Regions from separate parts of the Eubacterium sp. AB3007 genome, predicted to be linked through region 1. Evidence: riboswitches for the same ligand, from Rfam matches in the RefSeq annotation. Region 1 holds a riboswitch; each other region holds the start of a gene.
What was found. A riboswitch is a leader RNA that binds a small molecule or an ion and turns the genes downstream of it on or off. The one in region 1 is predicted to bind cobalamin.
Positions count from the first base shown of each region.

Region 2: another riboswitch for cobalamin. It lies ahead of P156_RS0105985 (carboxypeptidase-like regulatory domain-containing protein); the one in region 1 lies ahead of P156_RS12385 (immunoglobulin-like domain-containing protein).
Region 3: another riboswitch for cobalamin. It lies ahead of P156_RS0106570 (sirohydrochlorin cobaltochelatase); the one in region 1 lies ahead of P156_RS12385 (immunoglobulin-like domain-containing protein).
Region 4: another riboswitch for cobalamin. It lies ahead of P156_RS0107695 (ABC transporter substrate-binding protein); the one in region 1 lies ahead of P156_RS12385 (immunoglobulin-like domain-containing protein).

Region 1 covers NZ_JIAD01000001.1:2,069,110-2,074,427, reverse strand. The annotation lists gene P156_RS12385 (immunoglobulin-like domain-containing protein) at 1-3,577, opposite strand, end outside; cobalamin riboswitch at 3,813-3,946, opposite strand; gene P156_RS0109845 (S8 family serine peptidase) at 4,094-5,318, shown strand, end outside.
Region 2 covers NZ_JIAD01000001.1:1,217,532-1,222,849, forward strand. The annotation lists gene P156_RS0105975 (hypothetical protein) at 1-107, opposite strand, end outside; gene P156_RS0105980 (hypothetical protein) at 187-2,232, opposite strand; cobalamin riboswitch at 2,402-2,609, opposite strand; cobalamin riboswitch at 2,844-3,065, shown strand; gene P156_RS0105985 (carboxypeptidase-like regulatory domain-containing protein) at 3,251-5,318, shown strand, end outside.
Region 3 covers NZ_JIAD01000001.1:1,379,128-1,384,445, forward strand. The annotation lists gene P156_RS0106560 (6-phosphofructokinase) at 1-362, opposite strand, end outside; gene P156_RS0106565 (hypothetical protein) at 523-1,014, opposite strand; gene P156_RS0106570 (sirohydrochlorin cobaltochelatase) at 1,021-2,196, opposite strand; cobalamin riboswitch at 2,322-2,511, opposite strand; gene P156_RS0106575 (DUF819 domain-containing protein) at 2,602-3,843, opposite strand; gene hemB (porphobilinogen synthase) at 3,871-4,854, opposite strand; gene cobA (uroporphyrinogen-III C-methyltransferase) at 4,855-5,318, opposite strand, start outside.
Region 4 covers NZ_JIAD01000001.1:1,624,508-1,629,825, forward strand. The annotation lists gene P156_RS12045 (ABC transporter ATP-binding protein) at 1-68, opposite strand, end outside; gene P156_RS0107685 (ABC transporter permease) at 61-855, opposite strand; gene P156_RS0107690 (ABC transporter permease) at 852-1,775, opposite strand; gene P156_RS0107695 (ABC transporter substrate-binding protein) at 1,859-3,367, opposite strand; cobalamin riboswitch at 3,443-3,627, opposite strand; gene P156_RS0107700 (cation diffusion facilitator family transporter) at 3,770-4,915, opposite strand; gene P156_RS0107705 (glutathione peroxidase) at 5,023-5,318, opposite strand, start outside.

The DNA of each region.
Region 1 (5,318 bases):
TCTCGTGGATAGTGTAGACCACATCCGCAAAGGTGACCTTCCCTGCATTTCCGGCATCGATATCTCTGGTCTCGCCGTATTTCTCCGCGGCGTTACTCCAGACTACGATTTCCTGCGGCACAAAGTCGAACTTGTTCGCTTTCTCAAAATTACTTACACTGACCTGAATCTCCTCGCTGATGGGGTTCTGCGCCAGCTTTGCTTCATTGACAGCCTTCTCCAGTTCTGCGGCGGCCTGTTTCTTTGCCTTGTCAGTAGCCTCACTGTTATCAAGTACTGCCTTCGCATCCGTGATCGCCTGCTGCAGCTTTTCCTTTGTTCCGGCCGGATACTCTCCCTCGCCTTCTCCTTCAACCATGTCTTCGATCATTTTGCTTGCGTCATTGATCACCTCGCTAAGGATCTCAGCATTGGACTTGGAGCCCTTCACGGTCAGATCGACAGATGCCTTCTGGCGATAGAGTTTAGCGAACAAAGCACTCTTTTCCGGATCATCTTTATATTTCTTGTAATATTTTCCGAAGATCTTGTGGGTCAGATAACTCTCTATCGTGACATCCGTATCACGCTCTGGCGTCGTTAGCAATCTCGGGAATCCGCTCTGGATCACAGAGGTATTGCTGGAATGGAACCTGGTATACGCTTCGTCGTTGCTTCCATCCGGATCTTCCACATAGGTGTCGGCAGATACGCCGGTACCAGTCGTATTCTTGGATTCGTAGGCAAAGACCGCATTACCGTCTTCGTCCAGATTCACCTCCTGGAAGTCATGCAGATCCTTGGTGATCTCGTCTTTGTCCGTGTTCTCACCCTTGATACCATCCCAGTAGGCTTCCACGGCTTTGGTCATTAGCGCATTGGCCTGATCCAGTTCCTCCTGCTCCAGCGGAAGGACGTTCACCGTTGCGAGATCTTTCTCCACGAACAGGTTCGGATTGTCCTTGGAGACCATTCTGACCTTCAGGGTGGTGGACTTCGCCGCTTCACCAGGAAGCGGGCGGTAAACGTTACCCCGATATCCGTCCACCTTGATCAGGTCCTCATCCCCAGAAGAGTAGACAAATCTATACTTGTTATAGTCTTTCACGCCGGTATTCTTCGGCGTCGGCATCTGGATGTCGTTGACAACAGCATCGGTATCCAGCTTCTTGTTCGTAATGCTGTCCTTCAGCTTGGCTGCTGTCAACGGCTCCAAGCTCTCGTTCATTTCCGCCAGGGCTTCCTCAACGTTGATCGCAGGCACCTTGATTTGGAACGTCGTCTTCAGCGCATCGATTGCCTTTGTCTCTGCAGCAGTACCGCTGTTTGTCTTCTTGTAATCGACGGTCGCCGTAAGCGTAACCTGATGATCGATGATATCCGGTGCGACGGATGCCACGTAGTCTCCGTAGATAACATCGGAACCGTTCTTGATCGCGATTACGGCAGGATCGCTGGAATTCCATTTGATTTCTGCCAGCAGGTTACCACCGCTCTGACCGCCCAGATATCTGGTCAGCGTCAGTTCCTTGGTGACGTCGTTCTGCTCGCCGTTCTCCCCCTTGATCATGTCCCAGGTGATTTTGTCCAGAATCTCCTTCTGCAGGGTTTCGGCCAGCTTGTCCGCATCCCAATAGATATTGACCACCTTGGAGAGTTCCCTGGTGCTGGACCCTTTCGAGAGGATGAACGAAACGTCATACTGCGCGTAACTTCCCTTTCCCATAGCGGACAAAGTCATGGGATCATCGTAGAAGTAAGTGATATCCCCATTCTCTGCGATCGCCGCATCTCCGTTTGCCGGATAACTGTGTCTTTCGGCAGATTTCATGGATACATCGATTCCCTCATAGCCCTTTGACGCAATGTCCTTTTTCAGGTACTCTGCGATATTGGTGTCTCTTCCGTAAACAGGAGCGAGCACGCCCAGATCGTACCTCTTTGCGGCGTCCTCGAGCATTTTCTCATCGCTCTGAGCTTCCTGCGAGTAGATCGTGCATGTGAAATCCTTTGTCTCGGAAACTTCCCCTGCTGCGATCGTCGCGGTCAGCTTCACTTCTTTCTTGCCGCTTTCGGGAAGCTGTTTGACCGTTCCATCATTTCCGATGAAGGTCTCGTCCCCTGATTTCCAAGAGATCTCAGCGCCGTTTTCACCCTTTGTGGCCAGTGTGATCGCGCCTGTCTCTGTGATCATTTGGATATTCTCGACGGTCAGGGCATCTTTGTCCAGACTCACCTTCAGCGCATCGGAAAGTTCAGCGATCTCAATCTCGTCGGAGGTCGCATAGGAATCATCTGCGCCGTATACTGTCACGGAGTACTTCTTTCCAAGGCTGGCCTTCTCATCCGGCACCACGAACTTCGCCCCGATGGCACCGCTGATATCCTCGCCGTTCTCCATCCACTGGTACTTCACGCTTGTGGGTTCCTCGCCGCCTTCACCGTTTGCAGTTGCGATCAGTGTCGCACCGGTCTTGGGTTCACCACTGATGTCCACGGAGATGACAGGAACTTCCTGCACAGGTGTCTTATTCTGCCAGGCAAGGATCGGATAACCGCCGTTGATGTTGTCGCTATCCTTCACAAAGGCTTCTCCCAGAAGAGATACAAACTCCGCGCTTTTCATCTCATCGGCGATTTTGCTTACGACACCTTCCGGCGTTGCCCCTACTACTGCCTGCTCTGCAGCGGTGTCAAGAACATAGCAGTTGGTGATCGTGCCATTGTTGGATTTGTTACCAAGCAACGATCCCGGCTTATTCGATGAAGCGACCGAGCATGTTCCGACATTATAACAGTTCTTCAAATTGTCAGTCGGCCCCGATTTTGTGGTCTGCCCAATGATCCCACCTACCAGGTTGGAATACTGGCCTGTGCCTGTGATGGGTGCGTTGTTATATGAATTATGTACATCTGTCTTCCCACCGGAAACATTACCCACAATGCCCCCGATCTGGTTGTTTGTTCCGGTTATCTCTCCCATGTTGACACAACCTTCGATGGACACCTTGGTATTGTTTCCGCTGACATATGCGAGGATGCCTCCGACGCGGTTACCGCCTCCGGTCACTTTGCCGTGGTTGATGCACTCTCTGATGGATACACCATTCATTGCCCAACCAACCAATCCTGCTACGTTTCCGGCTTTTCCGTCGATGTCCGCCTGATTGATGCACGTTTCGATGACCACATCATCTCCTGTAGCCTTGCCTGCGATTGCGCCGACATAGTTTTTCGTCCCAGACACCTTCCCTGCTGTCGTGACTGACTTGACCGTAGCACCGGCGGCAAGGTCCTTGAATAATCCGACATTCGCTGTCGTTCCTTCAATATTCAGCATCACCGTGTGTCCGTTTCCGTCAAACGTTCCACTGAAAGCATTGGCGTACGGGGCTTCTACGGTAATATCACTGTCCAGCACATAATTACCGTCTGCCTCCATCGCCGCAAACTCCTCCGCACTACTGATCTTGACTGCCTCGCCACCATCGGCTCCGCCCTGCCCCCCTGCGGCAAACGCCATCGACGGCATGAACGTCACGACCATCAGCACGGAAAGAAGCAGTGTGGCCAACTTGTTCCATGTTTTTCGTTTCATAACACTTTCTCCTATGATTATTAAATCTGTAAGTCTGCGTGCCACTTAGCCTCCTTTCTCGTTGTTGCACGCTTTGTATAAAAAAACGGCCACCTCTGGAGCAGCCGTCATCTCATAGGATCACATTCACGCAAATGAAAAGAAAAGTGCGGTCTGGCAGGCTCATACGCCGCTGTAACGTATGCTCCCTGATACCAAGACTTACCCTTTCGGTCGATGCCCAACTACTTCAGAGTATTCACATCCGGGCAGTGACTCGTCTCCCGACTTCTGCGAACCTCTTGTCCACATCTTACGGTTGCTGAATCAGCGCGGGATTCTCACCCGCTTCCGTTAGTCACTCCCAATATCACTTTTTACTTATATTTATTCTATCACCTCCCTCCCTCTTTTTCAAGCCTTAGATCGAGAATCAATTCCTCATGTTGCCGAAAACTGTCTGCCGCCTGGCACGCCTACAGATATTGACACTACATGCGATATTCGATATCCTAAAGTTGCAGAAAGGAGGATCTTATGACGCAGTTTGACAGGCAGCGCCTGAAGAAGGCCACGGTGCTTCTTGTGGTGATGATGGCTTTGTGCCTGCTCGGGATTCGTGAGGTATTCGCCGACACAGATCTGACCGGCATCCGCCTGATGGGCCTGGACAAAGCCTCTGCCCGCTTTGCGAACGTGAACGGCTCGGTCACAGTCGCCGTGATCGACAGTGGCATCGACAAAGAACACGACTGGTTTCAGGGTAGGATAGACCTGGCTCATTCGGTGAATCTTACAGAGGATCGAACCGGCAGCGATTACAGCGATGACTCCGGCCATGGAACACATGTTGCCGGCATCATCGCCAAGGGCACTCCCCCACAGGTGAAGATCATGGCGATTCGTATCATGCAGAAGGGAAGCAGCGAGGAAGACGTCGCCTCCGCTGCGGATCTGATCGCAGCCATCAATTATGCCGCGGAGCACGGGGCGGATGTGATCAACATGAGCCTCGGCTATGACACCGATCAGTTGAAATACGATCTGGGTGGGAGCTACGCCCCCTTGGACGATGCACTCCAAAACGCATTGGACAAAGGCTGCGTTATACTGGTCGCCTCCGGAAACGAAGGGACCGACATTGCCCGTAACTACCTGGCAGCCACCTCCCGCACCATATCCATAGGGGCCATCGGCGACGACCCCTATACGGGAGAGTACACGGCCCTTTCCATTTCCAATTTCGGCGAGGCACTGGATTTCACCGCACCCGGCTATTACATCGAGAGCGCTGTTCCCGGCAATACCACCAAAATGAAGACCGGCACCTCCATGGCCTGTCCACACGCAGCGGCTGCCGCTGCGATCCTCAAGCTCATGCACCCGGATTACAGGCAGGCGGATGTATATCGGGAGTTCCAACGCCTTGCCGTAGATATGGCTCCCACCGGCCGGGATCCGAAAACTGGCTATGGATACGTGGATCTCTCCAACTATGATGGTCTCGATCCCTCCGAACACGGTAGCGCAGGAGAATCCACCGGCAGGAACGATCCTCCCAAGATGCCAGGCAAAGCCGCCACTCGGAGCACGAGCACAAAACAGACAGTCCTTCCTGCTCCCAGCAAGGTCAACCTGCAGAAACTGAAAAAGAAAAAGAAAAAGATCCAGGTGCGCTGGAAACCTCTGAAGAACGTCTCCGGCTACCAGATCCGCTACCGGTATCCCGGGCAGAGATCCTATCAATATCTGAACATCTCCC
Region 2 (5,318 bases), 850 kb from region 1:
ACCGGCTCCTCCGTCCCATCCTCCGCAAAGCCCATGGCAGCAGTGGACATCACCATCATCAGGATCAGTCCTATGGAAATCAGTTTTTTGATCGTTTTCTCCTTCAATTTATTTCTCCTTAAAACTTATGAAGGGAAAACCCGCTCTGTGGCGGGTTTCCCATATAAAAGATTGTCTGGAGCAATCTTATTTCACCTTGACGGTCTTGGTCGTGGCCTTCCCGAAGATATCGGTCTTCTCGACGGTCTTGTAGCCGCGGATGGTCACGATATACTTTGTCTTCTTCTTGAGCCCCTTGATGACCTTCTTCTTGGCTTTGACACTAACCTTCAGAGTCTTGACAGGCTTCTTGGTCTTCTGCTCAACGACCATGATCTGGTAGCCGGCGAACTTGGTGTTCTTCTTCCATTTAACAGTTATTTTCTTCTTTCCCTTCTTGACCTTTACCTTGGCCAGAGCGATGTTCTTGATCTTGTTCTGCTCGGTTTTGATCCTATCGGTTTTGATCCTATTGGCCTTGGCGGTAGCAGCCTGCTTCCCAGTGTTGGAAGTAGTCGAAGGCTTAGTTGTCTTTTTGACCAGCCCTTTCACTGCGTCATCAATAGCTTTCGCCATCAAATCAACCTCATCCTGCTGTGTCGCGAACTTATCCTTCTTACCTACGGCCTCTTTCGCCTTTGTTACTGCTGCTACTGTTTCGTCAGTATAAATACTCAGATCTCCAGGAATCTTTGCGATAGCGGCATCCACTGCCGTGTAATCGGCAATACTTGGATCGATCACTAATGTACCATTCCCTTCGTCCAATGTTGCGATCCGTTCATACCATGTACCGTTCTTCTTCGATTTCAGAGACAGATAAAACGGCTCTCCATTCGCCAGCGTCTTCAGAGTTTCAGGCTGCCCAAAGGTCTCCACCCATTTGACGGGGATCGTAAACACATTTCCATCCGCAAGCGCAATCGTCTTCTCAGCCGCATTTGCCTCTGCAAACGTTCCGACAAACGCCTCGCTGTAAGACTCACTTCCCATCTCGAGAACAAGATCAGCCTTGTAGTTATTAGAATTTGGCCCCCCAACTGTATCCAACTTTGCGGAGTTCACCTTCAGCATCTTGACATTGTTTGTCACTGTGATATCTCTACTGAACTCATAGTCACCTGTAACCAATGTACCTGCCGCACGATCAAGCTCCATCTGTCTGGGATAAAACGCTCTTGCCAGAGAGTTCTGCCCCTGCAGATACTTCTGATAGTAGGAATCAGACACCGCCACCAGCGGCATATAAGACTCCCCATCTTCCACCGGAATTCTGAATTCCCACTTACCGGCTGCATTCAAATAGCCGTGGATCCACGAGTCATTCCCATTATCTTTGCTGCCATCTCCATTGGCTACAGCCTGCTCATAGGTTCCCTTGTACAGTTCATGATAGCCTTTACCGCTAAGAGACATGACCAGGTAAGTCTTCCCCTCTGTGGTTTCCAGCGATGCTGTCTCGGCTTTGAACATGCCAGTGTTATTAGTGATGGCCAGATTAACAGGTTCTTCGATAGTAGTACTCAACGAATACATGATCGGTCTTGGCATACTCGAGGAGACTCCGCCGAAGTAGGTCACACCGTTCAGGTCCACCGGAATCGGGTAGTTATTATTCGAATCGCGCTCGATTGACTTACCACCGACCCACACACTTGGGTATGAAGTCAGTTTGGCTTTCGTTGCCGCACCACTCGTCACATAGATGTTGGCTGTCGCCTGACCGTTCTCCACGGTGACGCTCTCAACCCACCAGTTTCTTGTGCGGCTCGAATCACTCTTACCCTTGTCGGACTGGGAACTGACGGCCGGCTCAGATGTTGTCGTGTAGGTACCATCTGTCAATACGGTGTTCGTATCGATCTCATATGAGCGCACTGCCCACAAAGCGGCCTCCAGAACGCGGCCGTAGGACTGACCGTCTCCGGATGGATGGTTGAATGTTTTGTCGATCGTCGCCTGATCCTCTGCTGAAAGAGCCTCATAGTCGGTCTGAATAGCTTCGACCTTTTCGCGATCCTCAGCTTTGAAATCACGCGGATCGTTGGACAATTCCCCAATCGCTGCTGTAACGCTTTCCAGAGTCGGGCTACTCGTCCCTTCCCCATCCGCAAACGCAGCCACGCTGCTGAATGCAAACACCACACACACTGACAGCAACAGCGTCAGTATCTGTTTCAACTTACTATTCATACTTCCTCCTTCTCATGACACAATGTTTTGTGAAATAACCACGCGCATCGCTGACCGCCCGCATCTTCGGTACGCAGGGCCCAAAAACCAGCACGACCTCCTCCACAAACCATGGAGAAGGTCTACACATAACAAAAGAAATATTGACGAACCTTCTTCGGAAGTTCATGGCATCAATCTCAGATTCGGCAGGTTTCCTGACTCTGGTTCCTCGCAACAGTACGTCTTCTCAGGACTTGCGCCGTTGCAGGCTGTTTCCCAATGACATCGTGTACCGAAACTCCCCATTACAGTGACCGGATCGTCCAGGACTTGCACCTGATTCCCTATTATCCCACGGCCGCGCAGGCCGGGGCACCGAACTGGCTTCGTATTCAGTTTTACGCTTCTAATATTCTACCATAAATCTGCCGCCTGTCAATGAGGAATCTACCGCGGGATGCGGGCCTGAGGAGAAAGGACCCGAATAGCGACAGGAATGTCGCGTGGGGAAACTCTCAGGTGAACAGAGTATTGATTTCGATACTACCCGCACCCCTTCCCTGTGCAGTCATCTTCCAAAGACAGGTTCTGTGTTGACAGTTACCCCATTACCGCAGTATAATTACGGGTGGAATAGTACGCTTTGCAGTGCCCTGCGGTAATAGCGGGGATAATAGGGAATCGGGTGGAAATCCCGAGCGATCCGGTCACTGTGAGGGGAGATGCGTACAGCGATCGCCATTGGACGGCTACGTCAGGTGAATCAGTCGATTCGCCCGCCTCCGCCCGAGAAGGAGCTGTACACGATGGATCCCTGAGCCAGGAAACCTGCTGCATTGTAAGTTGGAGAAACGCTTCCGGAGAAAGCTGTCCAATCACACCATGCAGTGGGGTCTGCATTTTTGATGTGTTTATGAACTGTCTTCTCGCAGGAGGAGGCAGTTTTTCTTGTTGTGGAGAAGGCAATGCCGGCAGAGTTCCCCAGAAGCGTACAAGTCATTTCATCATAAGGATTACAATGAAAGGAAAAGAATCTATGAAAACACACTTGAAAAAGGTGATGGCGCTTCTGCTATCTGCAGCGGTGGCTTTGTCCATGATGAGCGTTCCTGCATTTGCGGACGAAAACCCCACGGGCACAGGCAGCGCGACTCTGGCAGACGGAACCTATACCATCGACGCGGATCATTATGCGTTCGATGGCGGCACCGGCAAGGCCAGGCTGACCTGCACCAGCGTCACCATCAAGGACGGGCAGGCTACAGGTGAGTTCACAGCCAGCAGCGCAAACATGTCACACGTTCATATCGGAACCGTTTCCGCAGAGAGCGAGGAGCTCTCCATATATGATCCGGATACGGACCAGATGGGCGCAGACACTTTTAAGATTGAGAACAAGAAGGTCACCCTGCCTGTAAAACTGAACGAGAAAACAGCGATCAGCGCCAGAACAACGGCGATGTCTCAACCGCACTGGATCAATTACACCTACATGATCACCATCGATCCTTCCCAGAAACCGGATGAACCTGGCCAGGGTGGTTCCGACCAGCCAGCAGACCCCACAGATCCCACCGGCCCCACAGATCCGACAAACCCCACGGATCCTTCCCAGCCAGAAGAGATCACTGACGGGACCTACACCGCAACCGGATTCAAGACAGATGTGACGACCGATGCCAGCGGCATGATCGTGGTATCGAAGGCTACTGTTGTCATCAAGGATGGAAAGGCCACCGCCATCGTCACCATGAAGGGAACCGGCGCCGATCGCTTCTATGTTTCCGACACCGCCACCAAGGACACCATCATCGCTGAGGCCGTGGAAGAAGAAAAGAAAGAAGTCGGCGGCAAGGAAAGCAATCTGTTGGGTGGGCTGATTCTGCCGGAGAGCAACGCTTACACCTTCTGGCCCGTGCCCATCACTCTGGGAGAGCCGAAGGTTTACGCTGCCCGTTCCGCCAGCCACTTTGCCAAGCAGGACAAGACCCCGGACAAGTATTACTACGTCCACGACTTCCAGATCGACAAGGAAAACCTGAAGCGCGTCAGCGACAGCACAGAGATCATGACACCGCAGCAGGATGCTCAGCGCTACATGGACCAGTACTTCTCTAACGGGACCATCAGCAGCGACCATGCGGATGCCATCAAGGGCAAGGGAACCAATGTCACAGTGCCTTACTATGATACTACCGGGACCGAGATAAAAAGTTTTATCTTCAAGCGTAGTAACAAGTTCCGGGCGGGCTGGTTCATCGACAGCAGCATCCTGAAGACGACTTATTTCTCCAGCACCAACCTGAAGAAGATCCGTTATCCGGAAGGCAAAAACGGCACGGTCACCTTCAGCCCGAAAGCAGCCTACAGAGATAGCGGCATGGACTTCACGGCCACGCTAAAACTCTACCCCGCCGACACTGGCTACGATCAGTACGATGGAAACGGTGTGTACTATGACAAGGAGCCTCTGGCGGAGCGCACCTTCCACATCACCGTCCAGGACAAGCCCGTCATCGACTTTGATGTGACGGTGGATGTAACCGACATGAAGACCAAAGAGGCGATCGATGGCGCCACCATCAAGGTGGTGGACGAGGCAGACAATACCGAGATCACCCCGAATGCCGATGGTACCTTCAAACTCAATTCCCTGAAGAAATATACTATCTCCGTCTCCAAGGAAGGCTTTGTGGCACAGGGAGGCGCCGCCGAGGCGACAAAGACCGGCTACTCACCGGCCAAAGAGGAGCACGTGGTGCTCTCTCTCCTCAAGGAAGCAGACAGCATGCACACTGTGAAGTTCCACGTGAAGGATCAGCTGGGCGAGGATGTACCCGAGCCTGTGATCACTGTCACCAGAAGCGGAGAGACCGTGGCACCAGAAGCAGACGGAAGCTACCGCCTGTACGATGGGATCCAGTACAACTGCGCCGTGTCCAAGGACGGTTACCAGGAGAGCCAATACAACTATCTCAAGCCCACCGAGGATGTTGTTCAGGAGATCACCATCAAGAAGTATCTGGATAGTCACACCATCACGCTCAAGGTATACGATGAGGACACCTCTGAGGAACTGAAAGATGTGGTCAGATCCATCACCG
Region 3 (5,318 bases), 690 kb from region 1:
TCCATGGAATCGTTTCCGCCAATATAGATGAAACAATCGATCTCCAGATCGTCCAGAATACGGAATATCTTCTCAAAGGTCTTCTGATCCTCGTGGATCTCCGGCAGCTTGTATCTGCAGGAACCCAGGTACGCCGCCGGGGTCCTCTTCAGCAATTCCTCGTCCAGGCCTGTCTGGATGTGCTTGGACAGGTCGATGTACCTCTCCTGCAACAGTCCCTGCACGCCGTGGATCATGCCGTATACCTTGTTATATCCTCTTTCTTTCGCGGTTCTGTACACACCCGCCAGAGACGAGTTGATGGCCGCGGTAGGACCTCCGGATTGTCCTACGATAACATTCCTCTTTTTCTGTTTCTTCATGGTTAATCTCCTTACATAAACTTTACCTTATTACTCTATAACAAATTCCCCTTGATTGCAATGTTTTTTTGAACAAAGACCAGAAAAGGCTGCCCGCGCGGGACAGCCTCTTCTGTGGAAATACCTTACTTAAATTATATTCCGGACTCATCGCCCGTACTCACTCCTGCAATGGCTTCGGATCTGTCACCTTGACCTTGTGGTCGTACCAGTTGCCGTGGGTCCCGATCAGCGCCACATCGAACTCCTGGTCGATGGCCGGCACCGGGATATCGAACCCGTAGACGGTCTGCTTGTACCCATCGTCGTAGGTAACCTGATCCTCTGTCGGTTGGATGAGCTCCGCTCCATCCTTCTGCGCGTCTTTCTTCTTTCCGTAGAACAGATTGGTGATGCGCTTGGACTGCAGCGTCACATGGATGGTCATCTGGCCATCCTTCACGGTGAGGATTCCCTGGTCGTTCTTTGACTCGTTCACGTGGAACATACTGCTGTCCGTGGTGAACGTTGCGGTGTACTGACCATCTGTCAGGCCCGCCTTCTCCGCAGGGCTTTGTGTACCGCCGCTGCAGGCACAAAGCACGGTTCCCAGGGAGAGCAGCAGCAGGCAGATCACCAGCAGCCGCCCCTTCAAAGCTAATTGTCTGAACATCCCCATTTACTTGTTGATCGCATCCTTGGCGTGGTCAACGTACATCTCCTGGATGGCCTTGATCTCGCCCAGACCTGTGATCTGGCAATCCACACTGTCAAATGCCTTGGCAGCGGTGAACTGGCTTACCCAGGATTCCGGATCGTCTGCATCTGCCATGTCGTTGTGGGCATGGTCACCGGCAACGACCATCAGCGGGCGCAGGATGACCTTCTTGTAGCCGGCCTTCTTTACCTTCTCGATGACCTTGTCACAAGCGGTATCCTCAGGCTCACCCTCAACGGTGCCGATGAAGACGTTCTTGTAGCCCAACTCGTCCATCTGCTTCTGCATCTGGTCATAGGTGATGTTGGCCTCGTGAGAGGTTCCGTGTCCCATGAATACGAAAGCGGTGCCGTCCTTCTCAGCAGCGTCCAGATCGTCATACTTGGCGTCCTTGACAGCGGCCTTGGTGACAGCCTTGGCGCATCTTTCCTTATCCTCGTTGATGACGGAGGCATCCTTGCCTACCTCACCCAGCAGAGGCTCTGCGAACTTCAGGGAATCGAACTTGTCCTTATACTCGTTGATGGCCTCGACCACTTCGTCGTACTCCTTACCCTTCATCAGGTGAGTCGGCACGACTACCAGCTCCTTGACCTTGTTTTCCTCAGCGCGGGCCAGTGCCTGCTTGATGTTGTCGATCTTCTCGCCGTCACGGGCAAAGATGTGGTTCATGATGATCTGAGAGGTGAACGCTCTTCTGACAGCCCAGTCAGGGTTGGCTTCCTGTACAGCCTTCTCGATGGAACCGATGCAGGCCACTCTCTTATCGTTGAAGGAGGTACCAAAGCTGACCACCAGGATCTCCTTGTCACCGATCTTGTCTCCGTTCAAAGGATCGTCCTTGGAGGCATCGCCGGTGTCGTCACCGAAGTAACCCGGATCTGCTTCCTCACCCTCGACCATTTCCTTCTGCTCATCGGTCAGTGCATCCCACTTGGCCTTGGCATCCAGGCACTGCTGCTCAGTGTCCTCAGACCACTCGCCTACGTAGATTGCATCGATGGCGTCTGCACAGGCCTGTGCCGCTTCCTTGTCAGCATCTCCGCCGCCGCTCTCTTCTGTCTGTGAGCCACCGCAACCGGTCATGAATACTACCGCCATCATGACTGACAGCATCAAAACCAATAATTTCTTCATAACTACAACTCCTTTAGTTAATAGTGAAACAATTGCCGATGAATACAAAAAGCCCTCTGTCTGTACAACACAAACAAAGGGTCTCTCTCGTAAAAAACCAAATACACAACCCATTGCTCGTGGCGGGGTCTCCCCCTCCTGATGGTCGGTCTCCTGAGTTACAGATCTACGCGCCAGCCTCCTTCCCGGTCTCCCAGTGGTATAATGGCCATTGCTCCCTGATTACAGTAACGAGAACTCTGCAGGAATCTCACCTGCTTCCCGGTGGCAGGCTCTCCCGAAGGACAAAGCCTGTTCCCCATCAGTTGTATTCATCACTTATGAATCTACCACAAAAATAACAGGCTGTCAATCAACGCCTCCAATAATCAACAATGCGAGGCATAAGTTGTCTCTGGGGAAACTCTACGCCCCCAGCAGGTTGCCAACAATGACCCCCAGATAGGTGCCGATCACATACCCAAAGGTACCGATGAGCATCACCGGCCCCACCAGTTTGCTCCACCCCTGAGAGATGGCCATGCCGGCCGCCGTGGTAGGCCCTCCGATGTTGGCATTGGAGGCCATGATGCAGTCTTCCAGATCGAACCGAAGCAGCTTGCCCCCCGCGAAACAGAACAACATGTTGCAGGCCACCATGATCCCGGTGAACAGGAACAGGGCAGGGGTCTGGGTGATGATCACTATGATGGAGGCCGGTACACCGATGACGAAGAAGAACAGGTAGATGAAATACGTCCCGATCTCCTGGGATCCGTTGAGTTTCCCGATCTTGTCCCCCGCATAGGTGGCCATCAGCATGGACAGGGTGGCGATCCAGATATACTGCGAGCCGAAGAAGGCGTTGATCATGGAAAGCAGCATGTTGCTGGTAGGGACCAGCTCCCCGATGAACCCGCCGATGAGTTTGGATAGCCAGACGATGATCACGGTGTAGGCCAGGTTCATGGCTACATCCTTCAGAGAAATCCCCTTCCGGCTCCAGAAGGCCGCCGCCTGGTTTTCGCCTCCGGCTGCGTGGCCCGCCGCCACCTCATCGATGTGGGGATGGCCGAAATGCCTGCGGAAGAATTTCATTCCCGCGAACATGATCAGCACAAAGAAATATACCGCCATCAGCAGGTTGTCCGCCACGGTGGCGGCTCCCACCACCTCTCCGGTGACGCTGAATTCGTCCGACAATGCCGCCAGATTCAAGCTGCCGCCGATGTAAGTCCCGGTCATCATGGCCGCCACTCCGGCAGGTTCCGGCACCATGTTCTTCAGCAGTGTGAAAGAGATGGCTGCTCCCACCAGTGTCCCCACCGCGCCGATCAGGAAGATGATCAGGATCCGTCCCGTCTCCTTCCAGATCACCTTCAGGTTGCACTCCATCAGGAGCAGCGGGATCGCCATAGGCACCGCGTAGCCCCAGATGACATCGTCATACAGTGCTGAGTTGATGGGCAGGATCCCCAGGTTGGACAGGATCATGGCCAACACCAGACAAAGGATGCACCCTGAAGCTTTCGCTGCCCAGTCATACTTTTGCTCCAGATAGATCGCCAGCGCCACTCCTGCACAAAGCACGAACAACAGGCTCCATGTATCGTCAGCTGCCACCAGAGAATCTCTCCCCAGCCACGGCTGGAATATCGCACTTAACACTTTGTTACCTCACTCCGCCATTCCGGCTCATCCAATCTTTCCTGCGTCGATCATTGCCGCGATTTCTTTCGCGAAGTAGGTGATATACATGCCAGCTCCCGCACGGAAGGCTCCCACTGCCATCTCTCCCACGATGCGCTCTTCGTCGATCCAGCCCTGGGCCGCTGCCGCCTTCACCATACTGTACTCCCCGCTGACACTATAGGTAGCGATGGGGATATCGGTGGCATCCGCCACCTCCCGAATCAGATCTCCGTAAGCCATCGCAGGCTTGACGATGAGGAAATCCGTCCCTTCCTCCACGTCCAGCATGGCCTCCTTCAGGGCCTCCCTGCGATTGTGGAAATCCATCTGATAACTCTTCCGATCACCGAACTGGGGCGCGCTGTCCGCCGCCACCCGGAAGGGACCGTAGAAGGCAGAGGCGAATTTCACCGCGTAGGACATGATGGGGGTGTTGACGAACCCGGCTTTGTCCAGTTCCTGGCGAATGGCGGTGACGTGGCCGTCCATCATGTCGGAGGGCGCCACCACATCCGCGCCGGCCTCCACCTGAGTGCGGGCGATCCTGGCCAGCATGGGCAGGGTGTCATCGTTGTCCACGTAGCAGTCGTGGAGGATGCCGCAGTGGCCGTGGTCGGTGTACTCGCACATACACACATCCGCGATGGCCACCATCTCCGGATGGCGCTTCTTGGTCTCCATCAGAGCGCGCTGGACGATGCCGTCCTCGGCGTAGGCCTGGCTGCCTACCGCGTCCTTGTGCTCCGGAATACCAAACATGAGGATGTTCTGCACCCCCGCCTCTGCCAGCTCATCCAGGATGTAGGGCAGCTGATCCACACTGTAGCGGAACTGCCCAGGCATGGCCTCGATGGGTTCCTTGATGTTTTCGCCGTCCTGGGCGAAGATGGGATAGATCAGAGATGCTTTGTCTACCCTGGTCTCCCGGACCATCTTCCGCATCTGCTCGGTGGTTCTCAGTCTTCTTGGTCTGACGATCATGTCCATTTACTTACGTTCTCCTTTCATGCGGACCACCAGCTCAGCCAGGCTGTCCATGGTGGCCTTTTCTGCCATAAATGTCTGCATGCCCAGGGCATCGGCGGCGGCTAAGGTCTGTTTCCCGATGCAGGCCGCCGCAACGGTGCTATAGTCCAGGCCTTCTGTCTGGGCGGCGAAGCCCCGGACGGTGGATGCGCTGGTGAAGACAGCGCAGTCGATCTTTCCTTCTTCGAACAAAGCCTTCTCGTCCAGCACCCCTGCGGGAGCATCCACGGTGTCGTAGGTGGCGATGTCGTCCACCTGGGCGCCTGCCTTTTCCAACTCCTCCACCAGGGTCTGGTTGCCCACGGCTGCCCGAGGGAGCAGTATCCGTTCTCCTCCCGCAAGCTGTGCTCCCAGCTCACGTCCCAGGGTGTCGCCGTCATACACCGAGGGCACAAAGTCTGCCAGGATCCCCCGTTTCTCCACTT
Region 4 (5,318 bases), 440 kb from region 1:
TCCGTGCTCCCGTTTTGGATCCATACGCTTAGGTGTTCCACCTTCAGTAGTTCTCTTTTTTCAATCATAGATCGTCAGCTCCGTTCTCTTCAGACGGCTGTCATCGAAGGCAAAGTGGAAGAACAGCGCCAGCAGACAGACCGCAATGATGGGGCAGATGACAAGCCGCGGGTAGGTGAGGATGTAAGCCCGGTACTGATACAGCAGGGTGCCCCAGTCCGGATTGGTCACATCCGTCCCCAGTCCGATGAACGCAAGGCCTGCATACTGGAGCACCACGTTGCTGGCATTGTTCCCCAGATACACCAGCAGCTGTCGCAGTATGTTGGGAAAGATGTGTCGAAACAGGATCGTGCTCCCGGGAAGTCCCAGACTGAGCTCCGCGCTGACAAAGTCCTTCTCCTTGATCCCGGTGGTGAGCCCGTCTGCCAGATTGATGTACTGGCCCATGTTCCCGATGCCGAAGATAATGCCGGCCATGGGGGCCGAGAACCCGAACAGCGCCGAAAAGATCAGGGCCATGACAAGGGAGGGGATCACCGTGACAAAGTCCGCCAGAAACTGGATCACCGTCTTCACCAGGCCGCCCTTGTAGGCGCCGATCATCCCCAGCAGCGAGCCCCCCGCAAAGGAGATCCCTGTGGCCAGAAAGACCACGATCAGCGTCCGCTGTCCTCCCGTGACCATCAGGGCGAACAGATCCCTGCCAAGATTGTCTGTCCCCAGCCAGTGGGCCGGACCACAGCCCTGGTAGGTATGCAGCATATCCGTCAGTTTGATGTTCTGGTGGGGGATCAGAAACAAAAGGAGCACAAACACCAAAAACGCGCCCCACAGAATGTATCTCCTCTTCATGCTCCCCTCCTTGCTCCCAGCAAATACAGAACCAGATGGAGCACCAGATGCACGAGAAACATCCAGAGGACCACCACCAGGATATAGGTCTGCAGGATTGTATAGTCCCTGCTGTCCATGGCAGAGACCAGCATGGTAGACAGCCCCGGGATCGCAAAGGCGAACTCCAGCACCGTGCTCCCGCCGAACACCCCGGCAAACCGTGTGATCACCGCCGCAATCAGGCTGGCCAGCGGCGGCTTGTACGCGTGCTTCCACAGTACCTCCTCCGGCGCAAACCCTCTGGAGACCATGAACTTCACATAGCTTTGTCCCATCTCCTCCCGAAACGCGGCGCGCACCACCCGGGACAGCCCGCCGATGCTGTACAAAGCCGTCAGCAGTATCGCCGCCAGGATAGAGTATCGCCCGTCTCCCGTAAAGAAACTGGCGATCCCGAGCTTCACCCCAAAGGCATTGATGATCAGGATGGACAGGATGAACATGGGCACACTCTGACAGAAGACCGTCATGCCCGTGGTGATCCTGTCCCAGCGTCCGCTTCGGGTGAGGGCGGCCCGATACCCCAGGAAGAAGGCTCCAACGGCACCCAGCAGGATCCCGATGATCCCGATGGAAAAGGAGTAGGGCATCTTGGCCAGGAACCGCTCCCGGATGTTCTCTCCCGACACCAGCGAGACACCCCAGTCTCCCCGCAGGAAGTTACCGATCCAGCCGGTATACTGGAAGATCAGCGGCTCATCCAGCCCCATCTTCTCCTTCACATAGGCCTCGTTCTCCGCCGTGTGCGGCAGGTGGTAGGCATCCAGCCACTTGTCCACCGGGGTGGTGGGCATCATCCGCACCGCCAGAAAGATCAGCGCCGAGGTCACCAGGAAGATCAGGCACCACTTGCTCAGAAATCGTATTGCATTCCTCATAACTTCATCACCCGGCGGGACTAGCCCGCCCAAAAGACAGGCGGGCCCACAGAGTGTGCCCGCCGCTCGCAAATAGATTGGTTTTACAGGCCGAGTTCTGCGTTGACGCAGTAGTAGTCGCCGCAGTATGGCTCATATGCCTTGACTCTCTCGGACAAAGCCACGTGCCACTGAGGATCCACCAGGTAGATCATGGGCAGATCTTCTGCCACGATGGCCTGGATGTCTCTGGACTGCTTGTCTCTGTCCTTACCCGGCTGCGTCTTTCCCATCTCGTCCAACAGCTTGTTGACTTTGTCGCTGCTGTAGCCGGCATAGTTTCTGCTTCCGTCCTTGGCAAGCGCCATGTTCAGGAAGGCCGATGGCTCACCAGAGGGTGCGGTGTGCTGCGCGTAGAACACCAGGTCGTAGTCGCCGCCCTCCAGGTTGGCGTTGATGTCATCCACCACATCGGTCTTGCTGTCGATCCCTGCTGTCGTCAGCTGAGAAGCGGCCAGCTGCATCAGGATCGGCAGATCCGCCCGTGCGGAGTAGGTTACCATGTGAAGGGTCAGCTTCTTCCCGTCCTTCTCATAGTAGCCCTCGTCGTTCTTCTTGTAGCCCGCCTTCTCCAGCAGTTTGGCGGCCTCTTCCGCCTTTGTCTCCACCTTCACATCTCCCGCGAAGGAATAGTACTGAGCAAAAATACCATTGGCCACCCGGCCGCCCTGTAGAGCCTTGACCATTTCCTCTCTATCCAGCAGCAGATCGATGGCCTTGCGCACGTCGGCGTCTTTCATGGGGCCGTCCTTCAGATTGGTGAACCCGAAGTACTGGTAACCCGCATCATAATCCTTGACGGTGAACCCTTTCCCCTTCAGTGTCTCAGCGCTTTCCGGAGTGAGACCGAACATCAGGTCTACCTCCCCTGCCTCAAAAGCCTGCTCCATGGCGGCCGTATCGCTGAACACCTTCAGGGTGACATCCGAACGCTGCTCTGCCCGGTCGTCGTAGTAGGGGTTCGGCTCCAGCTCGAGGGATACCTCGGAGTCCAGCTTCTTGACCATATACGGACCCGTGTAGAGGAAGTCATCCCCGTCCTGCTTGAACACCACGTTGCACCACTCTGCCAGCAGCGACTCCATCACCGGGGTCGGTTTCTCGGTCTTGATGGTCAGCGTGCCGTCCTTCTCGGCGGTAAACTTCACCACGCCCGCCGTGCCGTTCGCCATCTCGTTGTTCTTCTGCAGGTAGTTCATGCAGTCCGCCAGCGCCTTGGCATCGCAGTCTGAGCCATCGCTGAACTTCACCTTCCCGGTGAGCGTCGCGGTCCAGGTCAGGTCATCCTTTCGCTCGAGCTTTTGCACAAAGCGGGATACCAGGTTGCCCTTGGCATCCTGCATGTAGATCCCTTCGCTGATGCCGTGGGAAGTCAGATCCCAGGCACTGTCCACCGGGTTGGTATTTCCGGCGACATAGCTGCAGCCGACCACGATCGGGCCATCTGCAGTTGCCTCTTCCGACTCTCCTCCGTTATCTCCTCCGCCGCAGCCGGCCAATACCAGCGCCACGACCGAGAGGCTGAGGAGCAACAAAACAAGTTTCTTCTTCATAAGACTCTCCTTTCTCTCCTCATGGATGTCCGCGTGATGGCAAACAAAAATACCTATCGCTTATGCCTACGACAGCACCCATGCTTCACATCTGCGGTCTTCTGACTCGGGGTCAAACCTACTTGCCGCCCTTCTCAGGATGTTCATTTCCCAATGGTTTATGCAGCGTTCGATTCCCCATTACAGCAGGGATAAACTGTACCGGGATCTCACCGGACTTCCTCAGCATCAAGGCTGATTGCAGATGTTCATTATATTTAACTGTTGTCTGATTTTACACCAGAATATGAAAACGGTCAAGGGGGTGTGTCAAAGGGGACGGTTCTTTTTGACACACTCGGTAAGTGTGTCAAAAAGAACCGTCCCCTTTGACACACCCTTTGGCACACCCCCTGGTATATCCTACGCCAGATCCACCACGTCCACGTCGGGCAGGATCATGATATGGTAATCGGGATACAGCGCCTGTACTTCCTGCGACATGATCCCTACCGCGTCGGCTTTGTCCACATCAAAACTGAGGACCACATCGAAACGCATGGACTTCGCTTCGGTATCAGCGTAGAATCCGTGGAGCTGCAGCGCCCAGTCATGGGACATGACGGTCTTCTGTACCGTGTTCCGAATCTGCGCCGCCTCATCGTCGCTGGTGTTGTAAGAATAGACTCCAATACCCGTGAGGATAACTCCCGTCTCCTTGAAAACGCGAGCCTGCGCCCGGCGAGTCAGTTGGTCCACCTCGTCTACGGTCATTGTGTCAGGCAGTTCCAGGTGCACGGAACCGTAGTACTTGTCCGGCCCGTAATTGAAGAGCGTCAGGTCGTAAGCGCCGCGCACCTCCGGTTCCTGCGTCAGGATCTCCCGGATGCGCAGGCTGGTCTCCGCGTTGCCCCTCTGCCCGATGATGTCATTCAGCGTCTCGATCATCATCTCGACACCCGCCTTGATGATCACCAGGGAGATCACCACGCCCACGTAGGCTTCCAGGGAGATGCCCCAGATCAAATAGATGATGGCGGAAGCCAGGACGGAGGCGGACAGGATCGCATCGAAGGAGGCATCAGATCCGGAGGCGATCAGTGCTCCGGAGTTCACCTTCTGGCCCTGTCTCTTTACATACCGGCCCAGGATAAGCTTCACCACGATCGCCACTGCGATGATCACCAGCGAGACGGTGGCGTAGTTGGCTGTCTCGGGATGGATGATCTTCTTCACCGACTCTACCAGGGAGGTGATCCCGGCGTAGAGCACGATGGCCGCCACCAGCATGGAGCTCAGGTATTCGATCCTGCCGTAACCCAGCGGGTGTTTCTTATCCGGCAGCTTGGCCCCCAGTTTGGCTCCGATAATGGTGATCACGGAGGACAACGCATCCGACAGGTTGTTCACCGCGTCCAGTGTGATGGCGATGGAGTTGGAAAGCACGCCGATCACGGCCTTGAAGGCTGCCAGCAGCACGTTGGCTGCGATCCCTATGATGCTGGTCCTGACGATCACCTTCTCCCGGTTCATCGATAGTTCCAGCGCATCCAGACTTTCATTGTTCATCCTTGTTCTCCTTCCAGTACGTCAGAGTGTGTCAGGAGGGACGGTTCTTTTTGACACACTTTCGACGCAAATTCCCTCAACTTGTCGTTATCCTACAGGGGAGTGTGTCAAAAAGAACCGTCCCCTTTGACACATTTCTCCACTGCCGATCTGACAGCCTTCATATCCTCGGTGGGCTCGAACCGGGCGACCACATTTCCCTCCCGGTCGACGAGGAACTTGGTGAAGTTCCAGCCGATGTAGGTTTTGTCCCCGAAGGCTTTGTTGTTGGCCTTGGCGAACTTGTTCAGTGCTGCGCTCTTCAAGCCTTTGCCAAATCCCTGGAAGGGCTTCTCTGTAGCAAGCCACGCGAACAGCGGATCCGCCGTCTCCCCATTCACATCGATCTTGGCGAACTGGGGGA